Regions from separate parts of the Exiguobacterium sp. R-39 genome, predicted to be linked through region 3. Evidence: riboswitches for the same ligand, from Rfam matches in the RefSeq annotation. Region 3 holds a riboswitch; each other region holds the start of a gene.
What was found. Region 3 has a riboswitch for thiamine pyrophosphate ahead of ACP26N_RS06305 (thiamine phosphate synthase). Riboswitches for the same ligand answer to the same signal wherever they lie in the genome.
Positions count from the first base shown of each region.

Region 1 (10,255 bases), 730 kb from region 3:
CAGAGTTTGCTGCAAATACGCTCCGGGAAGTGATTGATGCCGGCTATGATGTCGTCGGTGTCGTCTCCCAGCCGGATAAACCCGTCGGACGCAAACGTGAAATCAAACCAACACCGGTGAAGGAAGTTGCGCTGGCTCACGACATTCCTGTCTTACAACCCGTTAAAATCCGGGAAGATTATCAAGACTTGCTCGATTTGAAACCGGACTTGATCATTACCGCTGCTTACGGACAAATCGTTCCGACGGCCGTGCTTGAAGCACCGCGATATGGTGCGATTAATGTCCATGCGTCCTTGTTGCCGAAGTATCGCGGCGGCGCTCCGATTCATCAAGCCATCATCGATGGTGAAACGGAAACGGGAGTCACGATCATGTATATGGTGGACCGGTTGGATGCTGGAGATATGTTATCAAAAATCATCGTACCGATTGAAGAGCGTGACACGGTCGGAACGATGTTTGACAAGCTCAGTGCTGCCGGTGCCCGATTATTAATCGAAACATTACCGCAGTTGATTGCAGGTACGTTGACACCGGAAGCGCAACGGGAGGAAGACGTCACGTTTTCTCCGAATATCAGCCGGGAACGGGAACGACTTGATTTTTCACGTCCCGGAGAAGCGTTATACAATCAAATTCGCGGAATGAATCCCTTCCCGAGTGCGTATACGATGCTTGGTTCAGACCGTCTGAAAGTCTACTTTGCTGAAAAAGTCCCGGGTCACGGACCGGCGGGCGAAATCATTGCCCTCGAAGCCGACGGACCGGTCATCGCAACCGGATCTGATGTCGCATTGAAATTAGTAGATGTACAACCGGCCGGAAAAAAACGGATGGACGGTGCCACATTTATGCGTGGTGTCGGACAGACATTGACGATTGGACAGAAAGTAGGCGAACAAGCATGAATGTCAGAGATGCAGCAGTAACAACTTTATTAAAAATTGGTCAAGGTGGGGCTTTCTCCACGATTTCCGTCCACCAGATGCTTGAAAAACGTGCTATCTCAAAAGCGGATGTCGGCTTATATACGGAACTGGTGTACGGAACGCTCAGCCGTGAATTGACACTCGACTATATTTTAGAACCGTTCTTAACGAAACAAAAGAAGCTGGACCCATTCATGCGTCCGTTATTACGGATGAGTGTCTATCAACTGTTTTATCTCGACCGGATTCCGGATCACGCCGTCATCAACGAGGCAGTCGAGATTGCCAAGACACGAGGTAAACCGCATATCGCGAAAGTTGTTAACGGTGTGTTGCGGAACGTCCTTCGACAAGAAAAACCTGATTTCTCAGCGATTCCTTCAGTGGTCGACCGAATCAGTATCGAAACAAGCCATCCGGCATGGCTCGTCGAACGGTGGATTGAATTATTCGGAGAAGAAGAAACGTGGCAGATGTGCCGACTGAACAATGAACCGGCCCCCGTTACCGTACGTGTCAACCGGACCCGGACAGACAGACAAGAAGCGATTGAATTACTGGAAGCCCAGGGCGTCAGTGCGAAACCAGCCCATGCGGCACCAGACGGTCTAGAAATCATCAGTGGCAGTGTGCAACAGACGGATTTATTGGAACGTGGTTACCTGTCGCTCCAGGACGAAAGTTCGATGCTGGTTGCTGCAGCGTTAGGCGCACAACCAACAGACCGTGTCTTGGACAGCTGTGCGGCCCCAGGCGGGAAAGCGATGCATATCGCGGAAGGTTTGGCGAGCGGCTCGTTGTTGGCACTGGATCTTCATCCACACAAAGTGAAATTACTAGAAAAACAGGCAGTTCGTCTTGGACTTGAAAATGTTCAGGCGGAAGCACTGGATGCCCGTCAAGCGGGAACACGTTTTGAGGAGGCGTCGTTTGACCGGGTGTTGGTCGACGCACCGTGTTCGGGACTCGGTGTCATTCGCCGGAAACCCGATATCAAGTGGACGAAACGTCCGGAAGACTTAACGCAGTTGCCGGTCATTCAGCGGCAGATTCTGGAAGCGGTTCTTCCGCTGGTCAAACTGGATGGAACATTCGTTTATTCAACCTGTACGATGGATCCGCTCGAAAATGAGCAGCAAACGGACTATATTCTCAGCCAAGGATTTGTTTTTGACGAGACATTCAAAACACGGATGCCGGAAGCCGTTCAATCGCTGATTGGTGAACGGGCTGAATTAAAACTACTCCCGACATCACTTGGTACAGATGGTTTTTATATCGCTGCATTCAAAAAAGTGAATGAACCAACAGGATAATAAAAAACGATGAGGAGGACGGGTATGGAGTTAGCTTATTTGACGACGACTGGAAAGGTCCGTTCAAAAAATGAGGACACGGTCTTATTGGTAGGCGATGCGACACAAGGATTAGCTGTCGTCGCTGACGGCATGGGGGGACATGCAGCCGGTGAAACGGCGAGTGCCATCGTCAAGCAGATTTTTGCCGAAGCATACGCAGATATGCCAAACCGCCCGATGGAGTTATCTTCCTGGATTGAACGATTAGTGAAAGAAGCCAATGCGCAGATTCAACGTTTTTCTCAAGTCGAAAATTTGTCGATTGTCGGCACGACGATGGCCTGTGTCTGCTGGTCGGATGATTTACTTGTCATTGGACACGTAGGGGACAGCCGCGTCTATGCCCTGGAAGAAGGACAATTAAAACAGCTGACGGATGACCATTCCTATGTCAACATGCTCAAACAATTAGGGGAATTATCGGAAGCAGAGCTTGAAAATCATCCCCGTCGTAATGTCATTACACGATCCGTCGGTTCGAACGAGTCCGTGGATGTCGACATTCAAGTCCGGGATGCACCGGACTATGATATCGTGTTAGTGTGCAGCGACGGCTTGTCGGATGAGGTGCCTCATGAAGTCATCGAGCGGTTGCTTCAAGAAGATGCACCGCTCGATACGATTGTCGAACGTCTCGTGTCCGAGGCGAATGACCGGGGAGGCGCAGACAACATTACGATTGCTGCAATCCGTTTTAAAGAAAGAGAGAGGATCTGAATATGCGTTACGGAGATCGATTGAACGACCGCTACCGCATAGAACGGTTAGTTGGAAATGGCGGGATGGCAAACGTTTATCAGGCATATGATGAAATCTTGAATCGAACTGTCGCAATCAAAATTTTACGTACAGAGTTTTCGCATGATGAACAATTCATCCGTCGATTTGAACGAGAGGCACATGCTGCGACGAGTTTAAATCATCCCAACATCGTCGCGGTTTATGACGTAGGAGAAGAAGAAGCGATTTATTATATCGTAATGGAATATATTGATGGCATGACACTGAAAACGTATTGTGAAGGGCGAGCATTGCCGGTCGCAAAAGCGATTGACATCATCAGCCAAATTTGTGATGCAATTGATCATGCCCATGCACACCGGATTATTCATCGCGATATCAAACCGCAAAATATGCTGGTCCGTGAGGATGGGACTGTCAAGGTGACCGATTTCGGCATTGCGGTCGCCATGTCGAATGCGACCCTGACCCACACGATGTCAGTCCTTGGATCCGTGCATTACTTTTCGCCGGAACAGGCAAAAGGAAAATTTGCGGATGAAAAATCAGATATTTATTCGCTGGGAGCCGTTTTGTACGAACTCGTGACGGGGCAAGTTCCGTTTGAAGGCGATTCACCGGTTGCTGTCGCACTGAAACATCTGCAAGATACTGCCCGTCGTCCGACCTCGTTAAATCCGGCTGTGCCGCAAGCTTTAGAAAATTGCATCATGCAAGCTCTCTCGAAAGCGCCGCATGATCGGCAACAAACGGTCGCTGCCTTCAAAGAAGACATGGTGACCGCGATGTCAGCTGAACGGGCAAGTGAAGGCATTCGCGGTGACGATTTGATGGAAAAAACGATGGTGCTCAGTCCAGTGTCCCTGCCAACAGCAGACATCGAACACACAGCACCGGTTCCGAAGGTCGCTACCGTCATGTCAAAACCAGAAAAGAAAAAGAAACGTGCGTGGTGGATCATCTTATTGTTGTTATTCATAATGGCTGGAGCCGCAACGACTTTTGCCATGTGGCCTGACCCGACGGTCGTCGTTCCGGATGTAACGGGGAAAGATGCCGACGACGCGGAAACGAAGCTTGAAAAAATGGGATTCATCGTGGAATCGACCGAACGCTCAAGTGATACGGTGGAAGAAGGGTTCGTCATCAGTCAGTCACCGCGTGAACAGGCGACGGTTAAAAAAGGATCGACGGTGGATTTGATCGTTTCGACAGGAAGCGATCCGGTCGAGGTGCCGGACGTCTCAGATGAGACAGAGAAAAAAGCGATCGCCATCTTAAAGGACAGCGGTTTTGAAAAAGTGGATGTCGAACGGGAAGACTCTGAAGACATCAAACGTGGGAATGTCATCCGGCAATCCATTTCAGCTGGAACGGAAGTCATCGCGAAAGAACAGATGATTACCATCACGGTCTCAAATGGATCACCCGTATTCGTTCTGAAAGATTTGACTGACTTATCGAGTGCTGAAGCAAAAGCTTATTTGGATGAGATGGGACTGGACGGGACGTTTGAACAGGAGTTCTCAAGTGAGGTCGCGCTCGATCAGGTCATTCGTCAATATCCGCAAGCCGGTGCGCAAGTCGAACCGAACGATTCGGTAACGGTCTTTATTTCTCGCGGAGAGGAAGAAAAGACCATCACGGCGACGTTCCCCGAGAAAGTAGTCTATGATGGCGTCAGTGAAGACGAGGAGCCTGCGCCACGTCAACTCGTCCGGATTGAGACGGAAGATGCCAAAGGAAAACGAACCGTCATCGAAGAATCGATTGATCAGGATGAAACGTTTGATGTTCCATTGACGATTGATCCGGGAGAAGAAGGCAAGATTACGATTTATAAAGATGACGAAGTTTACCGGGCGAAGACGATTACGTACAATCAGGCAAAATCACAAGAATAACGAGCAGGACGTTAATCCTGACAAAGGAGGGCATAGGATGGCAGAAAATCGAATTGAAGATAATCGGGATGGAACGATTATCCGTTTACAGGGTGGCTTTTATGATGTCATGACGCCTCAAGGTGAAATCCGTTCACGGGCACGCGGTAATTTCAGAAAACGGGGCATCAGCCCTGTCGTCGGCGATGAAGTCGTGTTACACATCGAAAGTGAGACCGGATATATCCTGGAAGTAAAAGACCGTCAAAATTTCTTGGTCCGCCCACCAGTTGCCAATATCGATCAAGCTTTGTTGGTCGTATCGGCAGCAGAACCTGATTTTTCTGCCCATCTGTTGGACCGGTTTTTAGTGTTGATTGAAGCAAAGGAAATTCAACCGATCATCATCTTGACGAAGATGGACTTGTTACAAGGTGAAGCCGAACAAGGGGTATTGGAAGCCATTGCCGCTTACCGGACCATCGGATATCACGTCATCGAAACTTCAAGTGAGACATTGGCCGGAGTCGAATCTGTCCGTCCGTTGTTAAAAGATAAAACGAGTGTCCTGGCCGGACAATCCGGTGTAGGGAAAAGTTCGTTGTTGAATGCCTTGGAACCTTCATTGGCACTGGAAACGAGTCATATTTCGAAGGCACTTGGTCGTGGACGCCATACTACCCGTCATGTGACATTGATCCCGCTTGGCGAAGGCTTAATTGCAGATACCCCGGGATTTTCGAATCTCGATTTTCCGCACGAAATGGAACTCGAGGAGTTACGATGGTGTTTCCCTGAATTTGTTGCTTTACAGGACGAATGCAAGTACCGTGGCTGTCTGCACTTGAATGAGCCCGGTTGTGCCGTTAAAAAAGCCGTCGAGGCCCATGAAATCATGGCTTCCCGGTATACGAATTATGGTATGTTTGTAGAGGAAATCAAGAATCGGACGCGGAGGTATTAAGATGATTAAAATCGCACCATCAATCTTATCAGCAGATTTTGCAAATTTAGAGCGGGATGTCAAAGCAGTTGAAGCGGCGGGAGCCGATTATATCCATTTTGATGTCATGGATGGTCAATTTGTTCCGAACATTTCCTTTGGACTCCCTGTATTAAGCAGTTTACGTCAAAAAACAGATATGGTTCTCGACGTCCATCTCATGATTGATCGTCCGGAAAACTTTGTCGAATCCTTCGTTGCAGCAGGTGCTGATATCGTAACCTTCCACGTGGAGGCGACGAATCATGTCCATCGTGTGTTGCAACAAATCAAAGCAGCTGGAGCGAAAGCAGGAGTAGTACTCAACCCGCATACGCCGCTGTCGACGATCGAACACGTGCTTGAAGATGTGGACATGGTCTTATTGATGACGGTCAATCCGGGATTCGGCGGACAAGCGTTCATTCCAGGTGTGATGAAGAAATTAAATCAACTGGCTGCAATGAAAGCAGAACAAAATCTATCCTTCGAGATTGAAATCGATGGTGGAGTTAATGCGGAAACAGCAAAATTATGTATCGAGAATGGGGCAAACGTACTTGTTGCAGGTTCCGCTATCTACAATGCACCGGATTATTCAGAAGCAATCACTAGTATTCGGAATGCTGCTCACGTATAATAGGGGCAGAATCAAAATTAAATGATGACCGCAAGGGGTGTCGCGTCAAGCGGCTGAGAGAAGTGATTGGACTTTAACCCTTCGAACCTGTTCCGTTCAGACGGACGTAGGGATGTGGCGCACGCAGGCAGTACGGCGTTCGTCGTACTGCCTTTTTGCCGTCCTGCGATTTTATTTTTTAGGAGGAAAAAAGGATGAAACGGCTACAAATGTTAATGGAAATTGCAATCTTTGCAAGTCTTGGTGTGGTGTTCGATTTATTGATCCCATTTAAAATGCCGCAAGGTGGTTCAATTAGTTTAGCGATGTTACCGATTTTCGTCATGGCGTTTCGTCACGGCGTTGTCGGTGGGGTCGTGACGGGAGCGCTCGTCGGAACGATTCAACTGATGTTCGCTCCACAAATCCTGACGGTCGTCCAGCCGTTACTCGATTATACGATCGCGTTTGGAGTCGTCGGGCTGAGCGGACTGTTCGCACGGCAAGTCAAAAAAGCAGCAGCAGCCGGGAAAAATGGCCGTCTAATGGCGATTGTACTAGGTGCGACATTGCTTGGTGCAGGTTTCCGTTATGTCTGTCACGTCATTAGTGGAATCGTGTTCTTCGCTGAGTATGCGGAAGGTCCGGTCGTCCCGTATTCGTTGATCTATAACGCGACGTATATGGTTCCATCGTATCTGTTATGTGGTATTGTCGCAGGACTCCTGTTTACGACAGCACCACGACTTCTTCGTTATTCAGCACGGGGTGTCTGATGCGGGTTGTGATTGTAGCGGCCGGTCCGGCGGAAGACATCCCGTCCCTGAAACCGTTTATGGATGAGAAGACGGTTGTCATCGCTGTTGACGGAGGTGTCACCGTGTTGGCACAGCAAGGTTTCGCTTTTGACTTGGCGATTGGGGACTTTGATTCTCTCGGATACAAACCGGAAGGAGCGATCATCCATCCGGCTGAAAAGGATGAGACCGACTTGGAACTGGCTTTACGACATGTCAGTCAACAGTATGAAGCAACGGAAGTGTTAATATTCGGTGCGACCGGAGGACGACTTGATATGACGCTTCAAAACGTCTATCTGCTAAAACAATTTCCGGCAGTCCGCTTGATGACGAAGCGGGAAGAGGTTCGTTTCTTACAGCCGGGGACGTATGAGATCGAGGCAGATGGATTTCACTATCTCTCTTTCATCCCGCTCGTTCCGACATGTCTGACCCTCCGCGGGGTCAAGTACCCGTTGACGAATCATGACGTGCCGGTCGGCGGATCATTGACCGTCAGCAATGAATGGACACATCACGGAGTGGCGAACGTGACGGTGCATACCGGTGAAGTGATTGCTTTAAGAAGTTTGTCAGACCACTAAAAAACGTGATCGGCTTTAGGATATCCTAAAAGTCGATCACGTTTTTTGTAGTTTTTTAAGATTTTAATGTCGAGCTGGCTGCCTGACGTTCAGTTTGAGCCGCAATATGTTTTCCTTTGACGAACAGGTGGTAAGAGGCCCACGTCAAGAGGAAGAATGGAACGCCTATATACAGCGCAATCCGTTGATCCGCTTGGAATGCCAAGCTGATCAGTACAAGCATGTTTAAAGAGAACGAGATAATCGGCAAGACCGGGAAGAACGGAGTCTTGAATTTCAATTCACTGACAGCATGTCCCTCTTTGATGAATTGACGACGGAAGGCGATCTGTGAAGCGGAAATCGAAATCCAACCGACTTGCGCACCGAGTCCGGCGAGTGACAACAACCAGATGAAGACGGTATCTTCCGCGAAAAAGGCAGTCAATAGTGATAACATCGCAAACAGCATCGTAAAGCACAAAGCGCGCATAGGTACTCCGCGTGAGTTGACGATGGCAAGTTTTTTCGAAATCATGCCTTCTTGTGACATCGACCATAACATCCGAGTAGCAGCGTACAACCCCGAGTTCCCGACCGACAGTAAGGCTGTCAACACGACGATGTTCATTAAATCAGCTGCATAAGGAATTCCGATGGCATCAAATACCATGATGAACGGACTGCTGATGCCGCCGGCTGTTTCGTAAGGAATCAAGGCGCCGACAATCGTAATCGAGAGGACGAAGAAGATGAACGTCCGCCAGACGGTATTACGGATTGCTTTTGGAATCGATTTTTCTGGATCGTTTGATTCTCCGGCAGCAACCCCAATCAATTCGGTTCCTTGGAACGCAAAGTTGACGGCAATCATCGTCGTCAATACCCCCAGGGCGCCGTTCGGGAATAATCCGTTTGAAGTAAAATTGGCGAACAAACTTTCCGGACGTGCTGCCGCCATATCAATCCAGCCAAACCAAGCCGCTCCCCCGAGCACGATGAAAAATAGAATGGCAAGGACTTTCAGGCTCGAAAACCAAAACTCAGCCTCCCCGAAGGCTTTTGCGGAGACCGCATTGAGACCGAATAAAATGACGGTGAAAATCGCACACCAGATGACGATTGGTGTATCCGGAAACCATCGATCCATCAGACTGCCGGCTGCCGTGATTTCGAGCGCCACCGTGACAGCCCAACCGAGCCAGTAAATCCAACCGACGGCAAATCCGATACCCGGTCCGATGAACCGTGTCGTATACGTTTGGAAAGATCCTGAGACCGGCATATGGACAGCCATCTCCCCTAAACATAACATCGTCAGATACATGATGGTCCCACCCACGATGTAACTGAGAACCGCCCCGAGCGGTCCCGCTTGCGAAATCGTCAATCCAGAACCGAGGAACAGTCCCGTACCGATAATCCCTCCTAGTGAAATCATGAAGAGATGTCGGCTTGTCATTTCTCTTTTTAACTGCATGTTGACCCTTCCCCCTTGAAAAAAATAACTGCTCACTTATTGTAAGCGTTTTCAATTATTCAGACAATTAGTTTATAAGAAAAATAAAAAAAGAACCGGAAGGGAAGATTCCCATCCGGTTACTGCGCCTTATACGCGTTCGACTTTACCTGATTTGAGCGCTCGAGCTGAAACCCAAACCTTTTTAGGTTTACCGTCAACGAGGATACGTACTTTTTGTACGTTGATTCCCCAAGTGCGTTTCGTTTTGTTCAATGCGTGTGAACGGTTGTTTCCCGACTTCGGCGATTTCCCAGTAACGTAGCATTTACGTGCCATGTGTTCCGCCTCCTTTTATGTTGTTTTGCGTTCGTCCTAATAGACACTTTGCTATCTTAGCATGCTGTTAAGACGGTTGCAACATAAAAAAAGTAGCTGACAAGAAAAAAACTTGACAGACAACCTCAAAATTTAAAATAATGAATGAGGATGATGGTAAAAGTTCATTTGACCGCTACTATTTTTCACATATTCATTGTATAGTCAGTACGGCGACTTTTCAATAGTAGGTCCTTATAGTAGAATTATGAGAAGAACACAATTAACAAAGGGGGCTACTCAAGTGGCGATCGAGATGAAAACGACTTATGGAAAAATTGACGTAGACAATGATGTCGTTGCGCAACTTGCAGGCGGAGCAGCGATGGAATGTTTTGGTGTCGTTGGTATGGCATCCCAGTCGCAAATCAAAGACGGACTGGCTGAACTGCTGAAACGCGAAAACTTTGCCCGTGGTGTCATCGTGCGGCAGGTATCAGAACAAGTTCACATCGATATGCATATCATCGTGAGTTACGGTACGAAAATCTCAGAAGTCGCAAACAACGTCCAGAGCCGTGTGAAATATTCACTCAGCCA
Region 1 is NZ_CP187965.1:1,961,939-1,972,193, reverse strand. Features, by position in the region: gene fmt (methionyl-tRNA formyltransferase) at 1-911, shown strand, start outside; gene rsmB (16S rRNA (cytosine(967)-C(5))-methyltransferase RsmB) at 908-2,248, shown strand; gene ACP26N_RS10480 (Stp1/IreP family PP2C-type Ser/Thr phosphatase) at 2,273-3,007, shown strand; gene pknB (Stk1 family PASTA domain-containing Ser/Thr kinase) at 3,010-4,935, shown strand; gene rsgA (ribosome small subunit-dependent GTPase A) at 4,973-5,878, shown strand; gene rpe (ribulose-phosphate 3-epimerase) at 5,880-6,536, shown strand; TPP riboswitch at 6,560-6,666, shown strand; gene thiT (energy-coupled thiamine transporter ThiT) at 6,731-7,291, shown strand; gene ACP26N_RS10455 (thiamine diphosphokinase) at 7,291-7,899, shown strand; gene ACP26N_RS10450 (amino acid permease) at 7,955-9,358, opposite strand; gene rpmB (50S ribosomal protein L28) at 9,488-9,676, opposite strand; gene ACP26N_RS10440 (Asp23/Gls24 family envelope stress response protein) at 9,960-10,255, shown strand, end outside.
Region 1: linked by a shared signal. The riboswitch ahead of thiT (energy-coupled thiamine transporter ThiT) and the one ahead of ACP26N_RS06305 (thiamine phosphate synthase) in region 3 are both predicted to bind thiamine pyrophosphate.

Region 2 (10,255 bases), 260 kb from region 3:
GGAAGGGGCATCCTCTAAAACGCTGATAGCTTCCTGCGGATCTGTCGGAATGTTTAATGCACGCGCTAAGTCATTGACCGTTCCGAGCGGCACGATGCCAAGCGTCGGTCGATGTTCTTGTTCCGCGATGCCGGTGATGACTTCATTAACCGTTCCATCCCCACCCATAGCGACGACGGCATCATAATGCCCGACTGCAGCTTGTTTGGCAAATTCGGTTGCATCGCGTTCTTTTTCCGTAAAACGGACATTGACTTCCGTAAACCGTTGCGCCAATGTTCCTTCCGCAAATTCAGCGTGTTTCTTTCCAAGTTCTTTACCGGATGACGGATTGATGATGAGCATGACTTTTGACACAAATGATTCCTCCTTTGATTCTACCTGTTCCTATTTTCCCAAGATTCCATAAACATAATCCTGGACAGAAAAAAACCTTGGACATCACGAAGATTCGTCATGTCCAAGGCAACGATGAAATTAGCGGCGGGCGATTGGAGGAGGGGATGCTTCTCCTGCTGGACGAACGGTTTCTTCTTCGTCCCAACACTCTGTATTTTCGATACCGAGTGCTTTCGCCGAGAAGACCGGATCGAGCCCTTTTTCCGTTGTTCCTGGTAATCGTTGATGACTTTTAGGGCGATACCGCCTAAGAGTGAGATGGCCGTCAAGTTGATCAACGTCATACCTGCCATGAAGAGGTCAGCGAAGCTCCAAACCATTCCCAGACTGAGGACGGAACCGATGAAAACAAAGGCCATTGTCGCAATCCGGAATCCGAAGACAGCAGCCGGACTGTTTTTAATGAATTCGATGTTTGTTTCACCGTAGTAGTAACTGCCGACGATTGAACTGAAAGCGAACAAGAAGACACAGATTGCGATGAAGGCAGGAGCGACGGCACCCAGTTGTTCACCTAATGCGTTCTGTAACATCGCGATTCCTTCGCCGTTACCCGAAGCATAGCTGTCACTCAACAAGACGATAGCAGCTGTTGCTGTACAAACGATCAACGTATCAAGGAAAACACCAAGTGTTTGCAGGAATCCTTGTTTCGCAGGATGGGAGACTTCCGCAGCTGCTGCTGCGTTCGGTGCAGAACCCATACCGGCTTCGTTTGAGAACAGACCCCGTTTGACACCAAGCGAAATCGCAGCTCCGACCGATCCGCCGAAAGCTTGCTCGATGCCGAAAGCGCTCTTGAAGATCATGGCGAAGACGCCGGGAAGTTCCGTCAGGTTCGTGACGACGACGAACAGAGCAGCAATCAGGTAAAGACCGGCCATGACAGGGACGACGATGGCTGAGAACTTCGCCACCCGGTGAACACCACCGAAGATGACCAGTCCTGTCAAGACAACGAGTACTCCGCCGACGACAGCTTTATTGACACCGAAGGCATTATCAAATGCGGCCGCAATCGTGTTCGATTGAACGGAATTGAAGATTAAGCCGAACGTGACGGCGATTAAGATGGCGAAGACAACACCGAGCGCACGTTTTTTTAAACCCTTTTCGATGTAGTAGGCGGGACCGCCGCGGTAGGCATTCGTTTTACTGTCGCGGACTTTATAGACTTGAGCAAGCGTACTTTCAATTAAAGCAGTTGCGCCTCCGAGTAATGCAACCATCCACATCCAGAAGACGGCACCGGGTCCGCCGAGCGTAATGGCAATCGTAACACCGGCGAGGTTACCAGTTCCGATTCGTGTAGCGGCACCGATGAAGAAGGACTGTAAAGAGGTAATGCTTTGTCCTTCATCGTCCGTTGTTTTCTCGTTTTTATCGAGTGTGACACGGAACATTTCTTTTAAGTACCGGAACTGAATGAATTTTGTCCGAATCGTAAAGTAGATGCCGACTCCGATCAGTGCCGCGATTAAAACATAAGACCATAATAAGTTGTTGGCAAAATCGACTCCTGATTGTACTGCTTGCTGAAAGGCATCCATCTGAAGAATTCCTCCTAATGTGTTGTAGTAAAAAGGCTATACGCTAAATTATACGAATTTTCAGATAATATGAAAGGTGAATTTTAAAACTTTTTTTCATAAATTAACATGGTTAACTATTTAGAAAGTAGAGAATTTGAACTTTTTTTGAAAAATAAAAGAGACCTGTCGACTAAATCGACAGGTCATACAATCACATAATTTAGGAGGAATGACTCATTCCGAAGCTAAAAATTGTTCGTATTGCGCATCGAGCTGTTGGACAAGTTCTTCACGGATAGAAAAAAGTTTCACCGTCTCTTCATAATCCGTCGTTTCAGCAAGTTGCCGATCAAGCATCTTCAGTTCCTGTTCCAATCGTTCGATCGTCTCTTCTACTTGACGTGTTGTCTGTACTGGAATAGAAGGAGATGGTCGTTTTTTAGCAGAGACGACGTTCTTCGGTATTTTGGCGTCAGGCGGCTGTGTTTGCCGTTTGGTTGACGCATAGGCATACGGACCGGGAAACAGCTCCATCGTCTGATCAAGCCAAAGGGTCTTCGTAAACAGCCGGTTCAAGAAATAGCGGTCGTGCGAAACGGCGATCAACGTTCCGTCAAACGATTCGAGTGCCTCTTCAAGCGCATCACGTGATTCGATGTCGAGATGATTGGTCGGCTCATCCAAAATCAGTACGTTCAAATCGGAGTGGACCAGAACCGCGAGCATCAGCCGCATGCGTTCGCCACCACTTAACGCCTCGACCGGTAAGAAGACCCGGGGGCCAAAAAACAAGAACTGGGCGAGACGCTGCCGCGCCGTTCCTTCATCGAGATCAACGGTCGTGCGAAAAACGTCAATCAAACGTTCACCGGGCGGGAAGTCAACTCGTTGCGACAGGTAGCCGATTTTCACTGACGGTCCACGCGTAATCAGACCGCTTGTCGGTTCGAGATGGCCTAACAGGAGATGCAATAGTGTGGATTTTCCGCTTCCGTTTGCGCCGACGATGGCGATTCGATCTTTTGTCGAAATCTCAAAGTTTAATGAATGAAACAACGGTTGTTTAGAGAAGGCAATACTGACATCCTCGACGCGGTAAACCATCCGGCTCGTTTTTCCATGTGCTGCAAACGCAAGATCGGGGGTCTCGGCGTCAAGCCTTGGGCGTTTGATCCGTTCGATCCGTGCGAGTGCCCGTTCCATCGATTTTGCTTTTCGGAATAGTTTTTCGCTTGGTGGTGACGCTTCGTTTGCCCATTGCCGCAGACGGCGGATCGCTTCCTTCATCTGCTTGATCTTCTTCTGTTGTTCCTGGTAAGCATGGAATTGCTCAAGTAGAAGGCGTTCCTTTTCCTTCACGTAAAACGTGTAATTTCCCTGGTACAGCTGAATCTGCCCCTCCTCCAGTTCAGCGATGCGCGTCACGACCGCATCAAGAAACACACGATCGTGGGAGACGATCAGGACAGCCCCGGCATAATCGGCTAAAAAGGATTCCAGCCACTCGACGGCGTCTAAATCCAGATGGTTCGTCGGTTCGTCGAGGATCAACAACTCCGGCTCGGTCAACAACATCCTTCCGAGGCAGATTTTGGTCTGTTCGCCGCCGCTGAGCTGCTCAAACGGACGGTCCAAAAGGGCATGCAACTGCAAGCCGTTAATCATCCGGTCGATTTTGGAATCCAGCAAATACCCGCCTTGGCGCTCAAAAGCTTCGGTCTCTTGCGTGTAGCGTTCGAGCAACTGATCGATTTGATCCGTTTTTGTCGCCATGTCCCGTTCGATTTGTTGCAGGGAGCGTTGTAAATCGACAAGCGTGGCGAAGGCAGTCCACAGGACATCACGCCCCGTCATTACGTTGTCGAACACGGGAAGTTGTGCCAAATAACCGATGGAGAGCCCGCTTTTTTGATAAATCGTTCCGCTGTCTTCGGAATCAAGACGGGCAATCAAACGTAAGAGCGTCGTTTTACCGCTTCCGTTTCGGCCGATCAAGCCGATGCGGTCTTGGTGCTCGATAAAGAGGGAGACGTCCGTTAAGATATCGTCGCCTCCGAATTGTTTTGTCAGGTGTTGGATGTCGCAGATCATCATATGAAATGTCCTCTCTGGCGCATCAAAAAAAGGAGAGCGCAAACAGCACTCTCCTTGACTCGTGGAAGATGCGCTTTGCTTTATTTTTCAGGTATGAGGTTCGTTAAAAAAGGGCAGACTAGTCCCTTAGAACGCCATTCCATGAAAAATCGCGCGCAACAGATACAGTTGTTCCATCAACCAATGCTTACACGCAGCAAAACCCATGTCTCCACACCACCTTTTCCGATTCAATACATCTATTTTACCATGCCTGACAGAAAAGAAAACGTTAATCTTTATTTAAATAAGCCGGCAATCGAGTTGAAGAATGCACTGAGACCATCAAACAACTTCGCAAAAAATCCTTTTGTCTCTTCTGAGGTCGCGAAGGCCTGGATATCTTGTCCGGCATCTTTTAGACCACTCTCGATTTGACCCCAGTTCAGGTCCGCTTGTTCCATTTGATTAAACAGTCCAGTCAACCGGTCCATCTGAGCATCGGATAAATTGATGTTATTGTTTTGGATGACTTGGACGATGACGTTTTCAATCTCGACCTTCGTTTCCGGCTGTTGTTTCGCGATTTCCGCTTTGATTTCATTCATCAAGTCGGCGACTTTATCCGTCCCGACCGTTTTCCCGACATCGGATGTCACAGAGAGTTCTTGCTGGGCAAGGTCTTTTCGTTCATCCGTCAGTTTGATGCCGGTCTCGGCAGATGTTTGATCATACGCTTTCATGATCCCGGTCAAAGCTGAAGTTCCGGTTACCTTGTACGGGGACGTGATCGTAATGTCCGCATCCGTTACACCCGCTGTGACGAGGGCGTTGAGGTACATGTCTTTTGTGACCCAGGTGATGTTTTCGGTCGCGACAGATAATCCATCACCTTTTTCAGCCAACTCAATTTTAGCGGAAGAGTACATGCCGCCACCCCGTTGTGATTGGGGAATGTTTTTCCCGAGATATTTTTCTTCATCGGCAGATGTTGCAATAATCGGAGTAATGCCTTCCGGTGCATTCAAGCGGGACAAGACCCACGATTTATCCTTTGCCCCAAGTGATTCGCCAAGGGTGACGATTGTTTTGTCGACCACTTGTTCAGCAGATGCGGCCGTCGGTAGCAGTAAGGTAGTAGCGAGTAATGTCGAAGCGGTCCATGTCATGGTTTTATTCATAAAAGTTCCTCCATAAGTTAAGTATCAGGTACTAAATTTAGTCTAATCGACCGGCGACAGAAGAGAATCGGTCTCAAGGACGAGCCGTCATCCACCTTCCGTCATGTTCCATTGTACAAAAAAATGGAGTGAAATGACGAGAATGGGTCAATTCCACATCAAATCATGATAAACTCAAAACAAATCAAATAGCGACCACTAGGGGAGTCAGTAGGCTGACTGAGACGACGGAGACGTTCGGACCCTTTGAACCTGATTAAGTTTGGACTTACGGAGGGAAGTGGCGTGGACGATCCTCTTTTTATGGTCTTTTCACGTCATGCCTGACATCAGGTGTGGCGTTTTTTGATTACAAAAGGGGGAACCAACATGACATTCAGTGAAGAAATCCGGCAAGCGGCAAAACGGTATTGGGACAGCAGCTTTACCCATCCATTCGTGACAGGGATTGCGGATGGAACACTACCAGAAGCAAAATTTCGCCATTACGTCCTACAGGATGCCTATTACTTAAAACATTTCGCGAAAATTCAGGCGCGGGCCGCGTCGAAGGCACAGGACTTCGCGACGATTGCCGAACTCGCGGAACATGCGACGTCGACCTATGCTGCAGAACTCAGTCTGCATCAATCGTTTTTTGAACCGCTTGGGATTTCGGACAAGACACTGGCAGAGTTTGAACCAGCACCGACCGCATATGCGTATATTTCGCATATGCACCATGCAAGTGAAGGGACGCTTGGGGAGACCATCGCTGCGATTTTACCGTGTTACTGGCTTTACTATGAGATTGGACAACAGTTACAGGCAGCGACACCGGCTTCACCGATTTATCAGCAATGGATTGCGACATACAGTTCCGAATGGTTCGAGCGGGTGGTCTTTGAACAGATTGACCGGTTAAATGAGTTGGCAGAGAAGGCGAGTGAACAAGAACGCGTCCGGATGAAACAACATTTCGTCAGAAGCTGTTATTACGAATTGATGTTTTGGCAGATGGGCTGGGCGGAAGAAACGTTTGAACGGCAGTACGAACAGACGATAGAAATGACATCATCCAAGTAAGGAAGGAAATACAAACACCGGATCCGACGATAAGCGGATCCGGTGTTTGTTCTATAGAAAACATCAATCAACTGTGGTGTTCAATCAAATCGGCGAGACGTTGTTTCACGAGTGACGGATTCGTTAAGTCCTGGTTCGATAATGAAAGTTTCGTCATCGTCTCATCGGTTCCTGCCATTTCACTGAACAGCGAACCGAGACTGTGGGCACGGCGGTCGATTTGGACGACGATGTCGATGCCGGACCGGTCTTGCAACAGGATGACTTCGATTTCGTCCAGCTTGTGAGCATAATGAGTACCGCGGGCAGAATACTCAAGTTCCTGCGCGATCGGCAAATCTTTCCGGAAGCGGCCCGGCAATTTCTCTGTATCAGCTTTCTTGAGGCGGAATCCGAGGTTTTCCATCGCTTCAAGGATGACCGATTGGTAGTCATTCGCTTTGACGACGACAGCATCGTGGTCAGAAGGGTCAACCGCCTGCGCGATATCAAGACCCGTCTCGATCCACGACTTCGATTGGCTGACGGAAAGTGGTGTATTAAAAGGGACTTGAAGCGTAAACGGTATTTCCCGTTCGACGTCTGCTTCAATCGTAAACGGGGCTTCATTTAATGCAAACCGGTCCAGTGTGAACGTCGTGAATGCCGTGCTGTCCCCGACTTCTTGTTTGTACTGGGTATTGAAGGCGAGATAAATCCGGGCGATTTCCTGATCGACGTTACCGCCCTTAATATGAACGACTCCTTGAATCGTTCCACCGGGTTCACAGTGATCTTGTTCGAGTCGTGTATCGACCGTTGCGGCACCAATGCCGATTTGTGAAAGAATTTTTTTGAACATGTTGTGTTCCTCCTTTAAATTAAGTATGACGACTAAAAATAAAGCTTGCTTGCTTGTCGAACGCGGGTGAATTTGCTACAGTTTCGAAAGACCAAACAAAAAAAGGACGGGACGATACGTGGAACTAGACCAATTAAAAGACCTGCTCACTGAAAAACTGCAGGCAACTTCACTCATACACGCGACGATTAGTGGTCCGCGCCAAAAATCAAACGATCTGCGTCGAATCAAGTTAAAACCGATTCTACTTAGAGATACGTATGCAATCCAGTTAGAGTTTCAACATGAACGGATCATTAAGCATGAGAATTTAAGTATAGAAGAATTTATTTTGCGAATGGACGACTATTTTAACGAATTTCGTCAATTTTTATTCCGTTTCGAGACGGAAGAAGTCCAGTTCCAACTCTCGAAGAAAATGAAAGTTTCACTGAAGACGACAGGCAAGGAACCGGTAAAGGCCGAACTGTCTCACAATCGAAAGAAAAGCCATTTGTTAGAAGACGGCGTGCCGGTACCGTTTTTGATTCGTCTTGGTGTAATGACGGAAGAAGGACAGGTCAAGCGTCAAAAATATGATAAGTTTAAACAAATCAATCGTTTTCTTGAATTCGTCGAAGACAGTATCGCAGTATTGCCGCAAGGGCGTACGTTACGGATTTTGGATTTTGGATGCGGTAAATCGTATCTGACGTTTGCTCTCTATCATTACTTGAAAATCGTCAAGGGATTTGATTTAAATGTCACCGGTCTTGATCTCAAAAAAGAAGTCATCGAGGATTGTACAGCCATCGCTGCTGATTTAGGGTATGATGATTTATCGTTCCGTGTCGGTGATGTCCATGATTACGACCAGGATACGGAAGTTGATTTAATGGTGACGCTACATGCTTGTGACGTTGCGACGGATGTCGCGCTTGCCCGGGCAGTCGACTGGAATGCATCGGTCATTCTCAGTGTCCCGTGTTGTCAGAAGGAGTTGAACCGTCAGCTGGACTGTTCACCGCTTGACGTCATGCTGCAACATGGATTGATTCAAGAAAAGTTTGCTTCGCTCGCAACGGATTCCATCCGGGCAGAGTTGTTGACATTGGTCGGCTACGATACGCAACTGCTTGAGTTCATTGATTTAGAAAACACGCCGAAAAATATCTTGATTCGGGCTTATAAAAATCCGAAGCAGCCAACGGAAGAAAAAATTGACCGGTATATCGCTTTCCGAGACCTGTTACACGCTAAACCGTATTTAGAACGTGAATTGAGCGGCAGACTTGGACAGATTTCACCGAAACTCGTACAATAAAGAAGACAACGATTTAAAGGGGGAAACAAATACAATGGATTTCCAAATGTATTTTGAAGATGTCGTTCAAACGGCACGTAAAGAAGCAGCAGCTGCTGGTTTTGAAGAATTAACGACGGTCGAGAGCGTCGATGAAGCGATGAAGCGTGACGGTTTGACGCTTGTCCTCGTCAATTCGGTGTGCGGATGTGCCGGTGGGATTGCTCGTCCGGCTGCCGCTTACATCAACCGGATGGAAGGTGTAAAACCGGATCATTTCGTGACGGTATTTGCAGGGCAAGACCGGGAAGCAACAGATCGGGCGCGTGAATACTTCGAAGGATATCCGCCATCATCGCCATCATTCGCATTGATGCAAGATGGAAACATCCTGTCGATGGTCGAACGGTTTGACATCGAATCGTTTACTGCAGAAGAAGTCGTCGAAAAGTTAGAGTCATTGATTGAAATCTACGCGTAACAGTGAAAAAGAGGCTAACGTGAAAACGTTGGTCTTTTTTTGTTTGAACAGAAATAAAACAAAAATAAATGTAAGCGATAACAAAAAAGTATTGATCAAAGAAAGCGAATAAATTCAGGTTTTATGCACTATTTTCATATTTTTATGCTTTACAATGAATAAATATTCGTATATTCTAAAAGCAATAAATCAGGTCGAACTTTTTAGTATTGAATTAGAAAAAAACATAAGTCATACTATTGTTAAAGTTCTGACAATTGAGCGTTGGAAGGGGAATTTATTGATGAAGAAACTAGTAGCAACGGCAATGGCAGGAATTCTCGCAGTCACGATGGCAGCATGTGGGGCCTCGGAGGAATCAAAAGGCGACACGACGAAGAAGAACGATAAAGTATTGACGATGGGAACATCAGCGGATTACTTCCCGTTCGAGTATATCGATACAGCGAAAGGTGATGACATCGTCGGGTTTGATGTAGCAATCGCCAAAGAAGTCACAAAAAATCTCGGTTACGAGTTGAAAATCGAAGACATGGAGTTCGGAAGCCTGCTCGGAGCACTCAGTGCAGGACGTGTTGATTTCGTCATGGCAGGTATGACGCCGACAGACGAGCGGAAGAAAAATGCCGATTTTACGGATATCTACTTCCAGTCAAAAAACCTTGTCATGACGAAGGATAAAGCGATCGCGGCAGATGATGAATTAAAAGGCAAGAAAGTAGGTGTCCAGCTCGGATCAATCCAGGAAGCATTAGCGAAAGACCGGTACAAAGACAGTGAAGCGGTCTCGTTAAACAAGATTCCAGAAATCATTCAAGAATTGAACACAGGCCGGATCGACGCGCTGATCATTGAAGACGCCGTCGCCGTCAAATATATGGATCAAGACGAGTCATTGAAGACATACGAAATCAAGGAAGACGGACCAACCGGTTCTGCTGTCGCCTTCAAAAAAGGAGACAAGATGCGTGACGACTTCAACAAAGAGTTGAAGAAGATGATCGACAACGGAGACATCGACAAACTCGCAGAAGAATGGTTCCAAAAAGAAGCAAAATAAGAGTAGTGCATAGGGGTGGGGGTAACCTCATCCCTTTTGTGCGACGTTAGGAGATTGGTTATGATAGACTTTACAAAGATTCAAGATTCAATCCCATATATTCTGCAAGGAATTCCGGTTCTGTTTCAAGTCGTCATCGTCGCAGCAATTGCCGGGATGCTGATCGGAATCGTAGTCGCAGCGCTGAAGATTACAAAAAGTATGTTTCTTCGATTCCTAGGTCATGCCTATACGGCAGTCTTCCGCGGAACACCATTGATCTTGCAACTGGCGATCATTCATTTTGGATTGCCGCAGTTGACAGGGTATGTAACAACAGGCTATCAATCCGCCATCATCGC
Region 2 is NZ_CP187965.1:966,529-976,783, forward strand. Features, by position in the region: gene ACP26N_RS04965 (diacylglycerol/lipid kinase family protein) at 1-357, opposite strand, end outside; partial or broken gene ACP26N_RS04970 (alanine/glycine:cation symporter family protein) at 478-1,949, opposite strand; gene abc-f (ribosomal protection-like ABC-F family protein) at 2,166-4,025, opposite strand; gene ACP26N_RS04980 (DUF1002 domain-containing protein) at 4,304-5,185, opposite strand; TPP riboswitch at 5,376-5,481, shown strand; gene tenA (thiaminase II) at 5,555-6,250, shown strand; gene ACP26N_RS04990 (sporulation protein) at 6,318-7,091, opposite strand; gene ACP26N_RS04995 (class I SAM-dependent methyltransferase) at 7,210-8,394, shown strand; gene ACP26N_RS05000 (BrxA/BrxB family bacilliredoxin) at 8,429-8,854, shown strand; gene ACP26N_RS05005 (transporter substrate-binding domain-containing protein) at 9,138-9,914, shown strand; gene ACP26N_RS05010 (amino acid ABC transporter permease) at 9,975-10,255, shown strand, end outside.
Region 2: linked by a shared signal. The riboswitch ahead of tenA (thiaminase II) and the one ahead of ACP26N_RS06305 (thiamine phosphate synthase) in region 3 are both predicted to bind thiamine pyrophosphate.

Region 3 (10,255 bases):
TTTATACGGCTAATCGAACTGGTGACGGTGTTTTCAATGTACTTGTCATTGATGCACTATCAGAACGTGTCATATATGAAGGAAACATCAAAGACAAACTCAAACGAACAGAAACGACTTTGAATTCACTTGTCTATAATTGATTGGCAGTCATAAGTATCACAGTATTCAAAAAACAGTCATCCGAAACTCGTATGAGTTCCGGATGACTGTTTTTGTTTCACTGATACGATTTGATGATGATGTCCTGTTTCGTGTAGTAACTCCATGTCAGGTCCTGCGATTCAACCTTTTTCGTCGTCACGGCAACGAACTTGTTTTTCCCGGTGTAGATTCCGACGAAGTTCGGTGCTTTCGCCTTTTTCGCCTGGACGAACAACAAATCACCCGGAACGGCTTTTTTGAGTGTGACGGTTTTGAGCGGCATAGCGGCTTGTTTCGCAATTGTCCGCTCGAGTGTCAGACCGCTTTTTTGATAAACGTATTGTGTGAAGCCGGATGCGTCAAAGCCTTTTGTTGTCGTCCCGCCTTCTTTATATGGTGTTCCGATCAAAGACGTCGCGAGTTTCGTAATAGCCGCTTTCTTTTTTGCAAGTGCTTTTTCTGATAATGGTTTCGCTGTCTCGACTTTAGTCGGTGTTGCAGCAAATGTTGTGACCGGACTGACTGTCGCTGTCAGTAAGAGGGCTGTTAATGGAAGGGCATAATACGATTTCATAGTAAAATCTCCTTTTTCGTAAGTGGGATGAAAAACTATCTTTACCGTACCATGCCGATTGACAGATTAAGCAACAAATTGGATACGTTCACCTAACAGTCTTGTAAGGTTCAGTCTGAGCAAACATCGGCTCTAAGTTCCAGATTCCACATAAAAAGACTTCCGTTCCGTTTACCTCAGTTAAAGGCATTATTGGAACAGAAGTCTTTTAACTGTTACGCCCGCTGATCGAGGCGATGACTGACAGCCGTCAACGCAGCTGCGAGTATAGCGACGGCACCACCAACAAGCGCGATATTCATGATCGGACCGTTCGCATAGACGAGTCCACCTAAAGCAGAACCGAAGGCAATCCCGACATTGCTTGCGACCGGCATCAAGGAAGCAGCCAGTCCTTTTGCTTCCGGATTAAACTTCTCTGCTAGGTCAATCAGATAGATTTGTGTTGAGGTCGTCAATAAAATCGACATCAAGGACATCAAGGCAATGTTGATCAGTCCAAGCGAAACGGACGCTGTCGTCACGTACAGGGCAGCAAGCACGATTGCCTGGACGATGAAGACGAACCGGAGACGCCCGATCGGATTCCGGCTGGCGATTTTTCCGGCCAGTATATTACTGAAGATTGAGACGACACCGTAGGCGAGTAAAATCGGACTGATCCAGGCCGACGGCAATTTCAGTTCCAACTCAAGCACGGGGACGAGATACGTATAAACGACATATGTCGCGCCGAACCCGAATGACGGAATGAAAAAGGCAATCATGATCCGTGGATTGGCGAGTAAGCTGAGCTGTTCGCGGATCGAGCCGGACGATTCCGATTGCTGAACCGGAACGACTTTCAAGACAGCAAGCAGGGCGATGACACCAAGACTGCTTGTCAGCCAAAACGAGGCGGCGTAACCGGCATGTTGTCCGATGAATGTACCGATCGGCACACCGAGAACGTTTGCCATCGTAAATCCGCCAAAGATGAACGAGACGGCGACGCCGCGTTTTGCGATCGGTACACTATCGCTTGCGACGACCATCGCCAGTGAAATCAGGACACCCGTCAGAACAGCCGTCACGATCCGAGACAACAGCAACAGTTCATAATTCGGTGCGATCCCGCTGCAGATATTCAGAATAATCCAGACGAAAATCAGACTGAGCATTAACTTCCGCCGCTCAAGGTGTCCGGTCAAGGACATCGTTATCGGTGTTCCGATGGCGAAGGCGATCGCAAAGGCGGAGACAAGCGTGCCGGCTTTTGCAATTGTGATGTTCAGACCGTCCGCAATTTCAGATAAAATACCGACGATGACGAATTCGCTTGTTCCAAGGACAAAAGTCAACATGGATAACGTCGCGATTAACAACCAGTCGGCTTGACTCAAACGAGTCGATGATGATGACATATACAATTCCCCACTTCTGGCGCCTGTGCGCAAAAAAACTATCGTTTATCAGAATAGCATGATTTAAGAAGGGCGGAAACCGGATTTACCTGACCCGGAAAAAGAAGCATTATTGTGAATAGACAGTCAATTTCACCTGTCACTGATTCGGGTATACTAACAGAGTAGGAAACATCACCTAAATCAGAAAAGGACGTGATCTTGATGCAAGCAACAGTCACTTGGAATCAAAAGATGGGCTTCAGCGGGGAAACCGAATCCGGACATCACTTAGCGATGGATGCGGCACCGGAAAACGGCGGGGACAATCAGGCACCCCGGCCGACGGAGCTCTTGCTTCATGCCGTTGCCGGCTGTACCGGCATCGATATCGTCTCGATTTTAGAAAAGATGCGCTTGACGCTGACGTCATTTGAAATGGATATCGAAGGCGAACGGGCGGATGATCATCCCCGGCGTTTCACGACGATCTCGATTCATTACCGGCTCGAAGGTGATTTACCGGACGATAAAGTCCGCCGGGCGATTGCCTTATCAAAAGACAAATACTGCTCGGTCTCGCAATCGCTGAACGCAGAGATTGAAGTTTATTACTCGATCAACGGCGTCCGGAACGAGGAACCGATTTGAAACGGATTGTCCCTGTTCTGTTGGCAAGCGTCCTCCTTGCCGGTTGTGCTGACGAGCCCGTACAACCCGCTGACCCGCAACCGAAGCCGGCAAAGAAAACAAAGCCGCCGCAGCCGGATCGACCTTCTGCTGCTGAACGGGCAGAGAAACAACTCAAGCAAACCGTTTCGAACATGTCGACGGCGGAAAAAGTCGATCAATTGCTGTACATTGGCGTAACGGGAACGGCTTTGACACAAGCGGACCGTCAATTATTGCAGGACCATGCGCTCGGTGGTGTCCTGCTGCTTGGTGGCAATATCACCTCAACCGATCAACTGAAAACCTTCACAACAGCGATTGCCAAGGCGCAAACCGCTGATTCAAAAGCGTTCCTTGGCTTTGACGAGGAAGGCGGACGGGTCAGCCGGGTCCCGGACGCACAGCTCAAATTATCACCGAGCCTGTCGTTTGGTCATAAAAATGATCCGGCATTGATGAAGGAAGTCGGACAGACACTTGGTTCGATTTCCCGTTTTTACGGCTTTAATATGGATTTCGCACCGGTCCTTGATGTGAACAGTAATCCGGCGAATCCAATCATTGGCGACCGGGCGCTCAGTGCGGATCCGCAACAAGTCGCCCGGCTTGGTGTGCCATTGATGCAGGGCATGAAAGAAGAAGACATCGTTCCGGTCGTCAAACATTTTCCGGGACACGGGGATACGACCGTCGACTCGCATGTCGGTCTGCCGCGGGTCGATGCGACGAAAGCGGAACTTGAGCAGACGGAGCTGGTCCCGTTCAAACGGGCGATTCAGGAAGGGGCCGAGATGGTCATGGTCGCGCATATCCTGTTTCCGGCACTCGACAAAACCCGTCCGTCTTCGTTGTCGAAACCCGTCATGACCGGGATGTTACGGGATGAGCTGAAGTTTGACGGTGTCATCATCACGGACGATTTGGTCATGGGAGCCATCACAGAACGGTACGGACTTGCCCAGGCGGCAAGTCTTGCCCTCGAAAATGGTGCGGATATGGCGATGTTTTCCTCACCCGGTGCGTACGCGTCCGTTCATAAGGAAATCATGGCACGGATTAAACAAGGTAAATTGTCGAGAGCAGATCTGGATCAGAAGGTCATGCGGGTCTTACACTTAAAACAAACGTATGACTTGTCGCAAACGAAACGTGTCGACGAATACCAACGCTTGATTGAGCAGGTCAAAGCGGTCGAATCGGACATGCGACACTAATCAAGGGTAGAACAAATCGGACTACCCGTGGTAAACTACAGGCGTACCACACAAATCAATATCTACACTAGGGGAGTCTCGCAGCAGACTGAGACGGAAGTATCCGGACCCTTTGAACCTGATCTAGTTCGTACTAGCGGAGGGAAGTGGATTCCGATCATTCATAGAGGATGCGACGACTGTCGCCCTTTTTTGTAGGACCACTCCATCAGTTCATGGGGTGGTCCTTTTTCGTGTGGAAAGGGGGAAATGATGAGCCAGTTACATCTGATGACAACCGGCAAGCGGCATCCGGACATACTCGAACATCTGTTGCCGAAACTCACACTATCCGTCGACCGGATTCATCTGCGGGAGCCGTTATGGTCAGCGAAGGAACTGGTCGTGTGCATCGAAACACTCGTGCGACGAGGCGTAAAGACAGAGCAATTAATTGTCCATGACCGGCTGGACGTGGCAGTCGTCACCGGCACCGGAGTTCAGCTGACAACACGCAGCATTCCGGTCGACCTCGTCCGTCACCGTTTTCCGGAACTGGTGATCGGTCAATCGGTTCACTCGTTAACGGAAGCGATAGCGGCGGAACAAGCCGGTGCTGATTACGTCCTGTACGGCCATATTTTTGAGACGGGATCAAAACCGGGTGTACCGCCCCGGGGACTCGACGCCTTGAAACAAGTTGTCGACTGGACATCGATTCCTGTCATTGCAATTGGTGGCATTACACCGGACAATCTGCCGGATATCCTGGCGACCGGCTGCGCAGGCGGGGCCGTCTTGTCGGGCATTCTCGGTCAGGCGTCTCCGGTCGAAGCAGCCAACCGATTCCGGGCGGTGATGCAACGATGACACGCCCGGATGTTTTAATCATCGGAGCCGGCATCATTGGTTTGACGCTCGGCTATGAGCTCCTGCAGCGCGGGAAAACCGTTCATTTGCTTGAACAGTCAACTGTCGGTCAGGGAGCGACGCAAGCAGCAGCGGGAATGCTCGCGACAGATGAAGAATTGCTGGCACCATTACATGAACTGGCCCGGCTGAGCCGGACGCTGTATCCGGAATTCGTGCAACAATTGTTTGACGAGACCGGTCTCGGAAGCGGGTATCTGGAACAACCGTTTCGTATGCAACAGGCGCATCACTGGCGGACGTTTGATTCGGTCGGACAGGTTGATCCGCGGTTGCTTGCACAAGCATTACGCAGTGCCATCGAACGACGGGGCGGGGTAATCGAAGAGGCAACGGTCGTAGCACGTCTCGTACGGGACGGACAAACGGTGACCGGCGCCGAGACGAACCGGGGGCTACGGGCGGGCAGACAAATTATTGTCGCCGGTGGTCGCGGATCGGAAGAATTGTTACAGACGGTCGGAGTGACGATTAACACACTTCCGGTCAAGGGCGAGTGTCTGTCTGTCCGGCTGACGACCGGACAACTCAATCGGACGCTGTTTGGTGATGCGGTCTATTTAGTCCCGAAAGCAGACGGACGGATCATCATCGGGGCGACGGAACGGGTTGGTGATGAATCAACGACCGTCAGTCTGAACAGTATTCGTTTGTTATTGAATGCAGCAGTAAAGCTCTATCCGCCGCTTACAGAGGCCGTGTTCGTGGAAGCTTGGTCCGGTGTTCGACCGCAAACCGGGGACGGTCTGCCGTATCTCGGAGCAGTGGACGGAATCGATGGGTTGTTCGTCGCGTCAGGCCATCACCGGCATGGCATCTTACTGGCCCCTGCGACGGCCAACGTCTTGGCCGATTGTCTCATGGGGCAAACGCCAAGAGTGACACTGGATGGTTTTAACAGCCGACGACAGGAGGAAAGCAGATGACTATCCGATTGAATGGGAAAAACTATGCTTTGACAGAGGAAATCAGGACGTTACACGATTTGTTGGAGGAACTAAAGATTCAGGGACAAGTCGTCATCATCGAGCAGAATCATCAAATCATCGACCGGTCGAGCTATCCGGATACGGACGTTACGTCCGGAGATGTCATTGAAATCGTTCATTTTGTAGGAGGCGGATAACATGTTAGAAATTGGCGGAAAAACATTTGCATCACGATTGTTACTGGGGACAGGAAAATATTCGGATAATGAGAAGCAACAGCAAGCGGTCGAAGCATCGGAAACAAACATCTTAACGTTTTCCGTCCGGCGTCTCGACGTCTTTGCAAAGGAACAGAACGATCCGCTCGCAGCGCTTGACTTAAGCTGCTATGATCTCTTGCCGAACACTGCGGGTGCGAAGACGGCGGAGGAAGCGGTCCGCCTTGCCCGCCTTGCCCGGGCCTCAGGGATGTGCGATATGGTCAAGGTCGAGGTAATCGGTTGTGACAAGACACTGCTGCCGGATCCGATTGAAACATTACGAGCAGCAGAGGAATTAATCAAGGATGGCTTCATCGTCTTGCCGTATACATCAGACGATTTGTTGCTTGCCCGTCGGCTCGAAGAACTCGGCTGTCATGCGATTATGCCGGCAGCATCACCAATCGGTTCCGGACAGGGCATTTTAAATCCGCTCGCGCTCAGCTTCATCATCGAACAAATGTCAGTACCGGTCATCGTCGACGCCGGCATCGGTTCACCGGCTGACGCGGCGTACGCGATGGAGCTCGGAGCTGATGGTGTCCTATTGAATTCAGCCGTCGCGCATGCGAAAGACCCGGTCAAGATGGCACGTGCAATGAAGCTTGCGGTTGAAGCGGGACGACTCGGCTTTGAAGCAGGACGGATTGAGAAAAAACGGTATGCGACGGCGAGCAGTCCGACGACCGGGATCAGTCGCCCATGATGGACCGGTATAGCCGACAAATCCGCTTTCGTCCAATCGGACAGGAGGGGCAGGATCAACTGGGACAGCGGCACGTCGTCATCGTCGGTCTCGGTGCACTCGGGACAGCGAGTGCGGAACAGCTTGTCCGGTCAGGAATCGGACGAGTGACTCTGATCGACCGGGATTACGTCGAGTGGAGCAATTTACAACGGCAACAACTCTATACGGAACAGGATGTCAGGAACCATTTGCCAAAGGCGGTTGCGGCGAAACGCCGGCTCGGTGCCGTCAATTCGACGGTGACGATCGAGGCGATTGTCGAAGATGTGACGGCAATGAATATTACACGGCTTGTCGGACAAGCAGATTTGCTTGTGGATGGGACCGATAACTTCGTTGTCCGGATGCTGATCAATGATGTTGCGGCAAAATTTCGGATTCCTTGGATTTACGGTGCATGTGTCGGCAGTTACGGCATGACCTATACGATCCGTCCGGGACAGACCCCTTGTCTGCATTGTTTGCTCAATCATTTGCCGAAACAGCAGGAGACATGTGATACGTCAGGCGTCATCAGTCCGGTCGTCCAGCTGGTTGCGGCGCATCAAGTGACGGAAGCATTAAAATACTTGACCGGAGCGGAAGCTGCATTACGGCAGACGGTGCTATCATTTGATGTCTGGAACAATCAACAGAGCCAAATCAATGTTGTGTCCTTAAAACAATCTTCTTGTCCGTCCTGCGGCGATAACCCCGTCTATCCGTACCTCAATGCTCAGCCACTTCACTTCGTGACATTATGCGGCCGGGATACCGTTCAAATCCGCGGGGAAGGGACCCGTGATTTAATCCGGCTTGAACAGGAGATGAGTGGCCGTGGAATTAGCTGTCTACGCAATCCGTATCTGTTGATGTTCGAGACGGAACAACATCGGATTACCGCCTTTGCCGATGGGCGAATCCTGCTTCACGGCGAAGCGGATCTTGCGCAAGCGAAACGGATTTACGAGACCTATTTCGAAGGGACGTTCACAAAAAAATAAAACATTTTTTTGAATACATGTTTTAGATGTTTAAAAAAGAGGTAAATAAGACTTCAGACGTAAGTCGGAGATTTTTGGTGAAATTGAATGTGAAGAGGAGTGATTACGATGAAACAAGAATTCGATCAATCGATCCAGTCATTGGATCAGACGAAGCGGACAGACCATGCAGCTGAAGCCGTTCAGCAAGCGAATTGGAATCCAGACCGGTATCGGACGAACCTGAATCCGTTCTATCTGTCACCTTGCAGCGTCGAACGCCGGGAAGACCGTCAACAGGAAGTTGACCGGATTGTCGAAGTCGAGCCTACATCCTCCCCTCTCCAACAGTTATTCGAGCAGAAGCAGGAAGAACATATAACAGCAATTGAACCAGGTTCTGCGAAAAATCCCGGAGGAAAATTTACGACCGGGATTGTCGTCGGGGCAATCATCGGAGGGTCCGTGTCTATCTTCACGTCGGTCAAACGATTTCGTCAAAAGCGCCACACCCACTGAAGATGACAAATAAGCCGTCCGAAAAACCGCCTTCCAGCTAAACAGGAAGGCGGTTTTTGTCTATTGTCAGGAGGAAGCTATAATGAATTCAGACAAACCTGAGGCGAATCCTTTTGAGCTTCTCGCAAAGCCGGCACAACGGGCCCTGAGTGAACACGGCGTGACATCATTGGAATTGTTAGCGATGTATCATGAACATGATATTCTGCAGTGGCACGGAATCGGACCTTCTTCGATACCGAAGTTAAAACAGTTGCTTGGTGAACGTGGACTGACCTTTAAAACATGATGCATCATAAAACCCATTGCTTGACCGGGAGACTATCGGTCAAGCAATGGGTTTTACTTGGTTTGGAATCGGTCAGATCATCGTCAGAAACATTCAAGTCATGCTAAAATAAGGATATTATAGAGGAAAAGTGAGCGTGATGAGAGATGAAATGGATTCATACTGCCGATTGGCATTTAGGAAAAATCGTTCATGGCGAATCGATGCTCGACAATCAGCGGGCTGTTCTCCAGGAATTTCTACAATTGCTTGACCGGGAACAGCCGGACGCGGTCATCATTGCCGGTGATCTGTATGACCGTGCCGTCCCGCCGACGGAAGCGGTCGAACTGCTTGATACGGTGTTAGCCGACATTGTTCTGGAACGGAAGATTCCGGTCGTCGCGATCAGCGGCAACCATGATTCAGCGGAACGGCTGAGTTTCGGTACACCGTTATTACAACGGGCGGGTCTTCACCTGGCAGGTAAATTGACGGAGGCGATCGAACCGGTTCAGATCAACGGCGTCCGTTTTTATCCGGTGCCGTTCGCAGATCCGGCGACCGTCCGCTATGTCTATCAGGATGAAACAATCCGGACGCATGATGACGCGATGCGAAAAATCATCGGAACGCTGGACATCGATGGACCAAGTGTCCTCGTTGGGCATGCCTTTGTCATCGGCGGGCTTGAGACCGATTCCGAACGCCAATTGTTGGTCGGGACAGCGGGACAGGTCAGCGCCAGTGCGTTTGCTCCGTTCACCTATACGGCGCTCGGACATTTGCATAATCCACTTGCGATCAAGTCGGAGACAATCCGGTACAGCGGTTCGTTATTGAAATATTCGTTTTCGGAAGCCAGTCATGTCAAAGGCGTCGATATTTTGACACTGAACGAAAACGGGACGTTTGACCGTCGCTTCGAACCGTTGACGGCCAAGCGCGATTTGCGTGAACTGACAGGCAGTCTTGCCGAACTGACGGATCCGGTCTTCGTCGAAACACAAGCGACGGACGATTACATTAAAATCAACCTGACGGATGCCGAAGCCTTGATTGATCCGATGGGGAAACTGAAGAAACTGTACCCGAACATCCTCCATCTCGAGCGGACCGGCTTCACCCGCGAAAGTACCCGGGCGGTCCAGGCATCACGCGATCAGGTCCAGGCGGCGACGCTGACGGATCTGTTCCAGGAGTTTTATGAAGCAGTCCGGGAAAAACAACCGACGGATGCAATGCAGGCCGTCTTAGAGGAGGAAGCTGCATGCGTCCAGAACGATTAACCTTACGTGCGTTCGGACCGTTTGCCGACGAACAGACAATTGATTTTCGCGCACTCGGCGGTCGGACGATGTTCGTCATCTCGGGGAATACCGGTGCCGGGAAAACGACGATTTTTGATGCGCTGACGTTTGCTTTATATGGCGAGACGTCAGGCGGGGAACGGGAAATGAGCGATTTGCGCAGTCATTTCGCGAAACCGGAAGACAAGACGGAAGTTGAACTCGAATTTCTGTTAAAAGGCGAACGCTACCGAATTATCCGGCAACCGAGTCAGCCGCATCCGGTCAATAAGACGGATTACGGCCATGAGGCGGAACTCGCCCGGCATGACGGGACGGCCTGGAAGCCGCTTGCGCTGAAAATCCCGGAAATCCGCCAACAGGT
Region 3 is NZ_CP187965.1:1,228,786-1,239,040, forward strand. Features, by position in the region: gene ACP26N_RS06280 (hypothetical protein) at 1-143, shown strand, start outside; gene ACP26N_RS06285 (C40 family peptidase) at 221-718, opposite strand; gene ACP26N_RS06290 (MFS transporter) at 934-2,121, opposite strand; gene ACP26N_RS06295 (OsmC family protein) at 2,326-2,751, shown strand; gene nagZ (beta-N-acetylhexosaminidase) at 2,748-3,986, shown strand; TPP riboswitch at 4,046-4,148, shown strand; gene ACP26N_RS06305 (thiamine phosphate synthase) at 4,239-4,835, shown strand; gene ACP26N_RS06310 (NAD(P)/FAD-dependent oxidoreductase) at 4,832-5,821, shown strand; gene thiS (sulfur carrier protein ThiS) at 5,818-6,021, shown strand; gene ACP26N_RS06320 (thiazole synthase) at 6,023-6,790, shown strand; gene ACP26N_RS06325 (ThiF family adenylyltransferase) at 6,787-7,815, shown strand; gene ACP26N_RS06330 (hypothetical protein) at 7,924-8,313, shown strand; gene ACP26N_RS06335 (hypothetical protein) at 8,396-8,602, shown strand; gene ACP26N_RS06340 (exonuclease SbcCD subunit D) at 8,749-9,870, shown strand; gene ACP26N_RS06345 (AAA family ATPase) at 9,852-10,255, shown strand, end outside.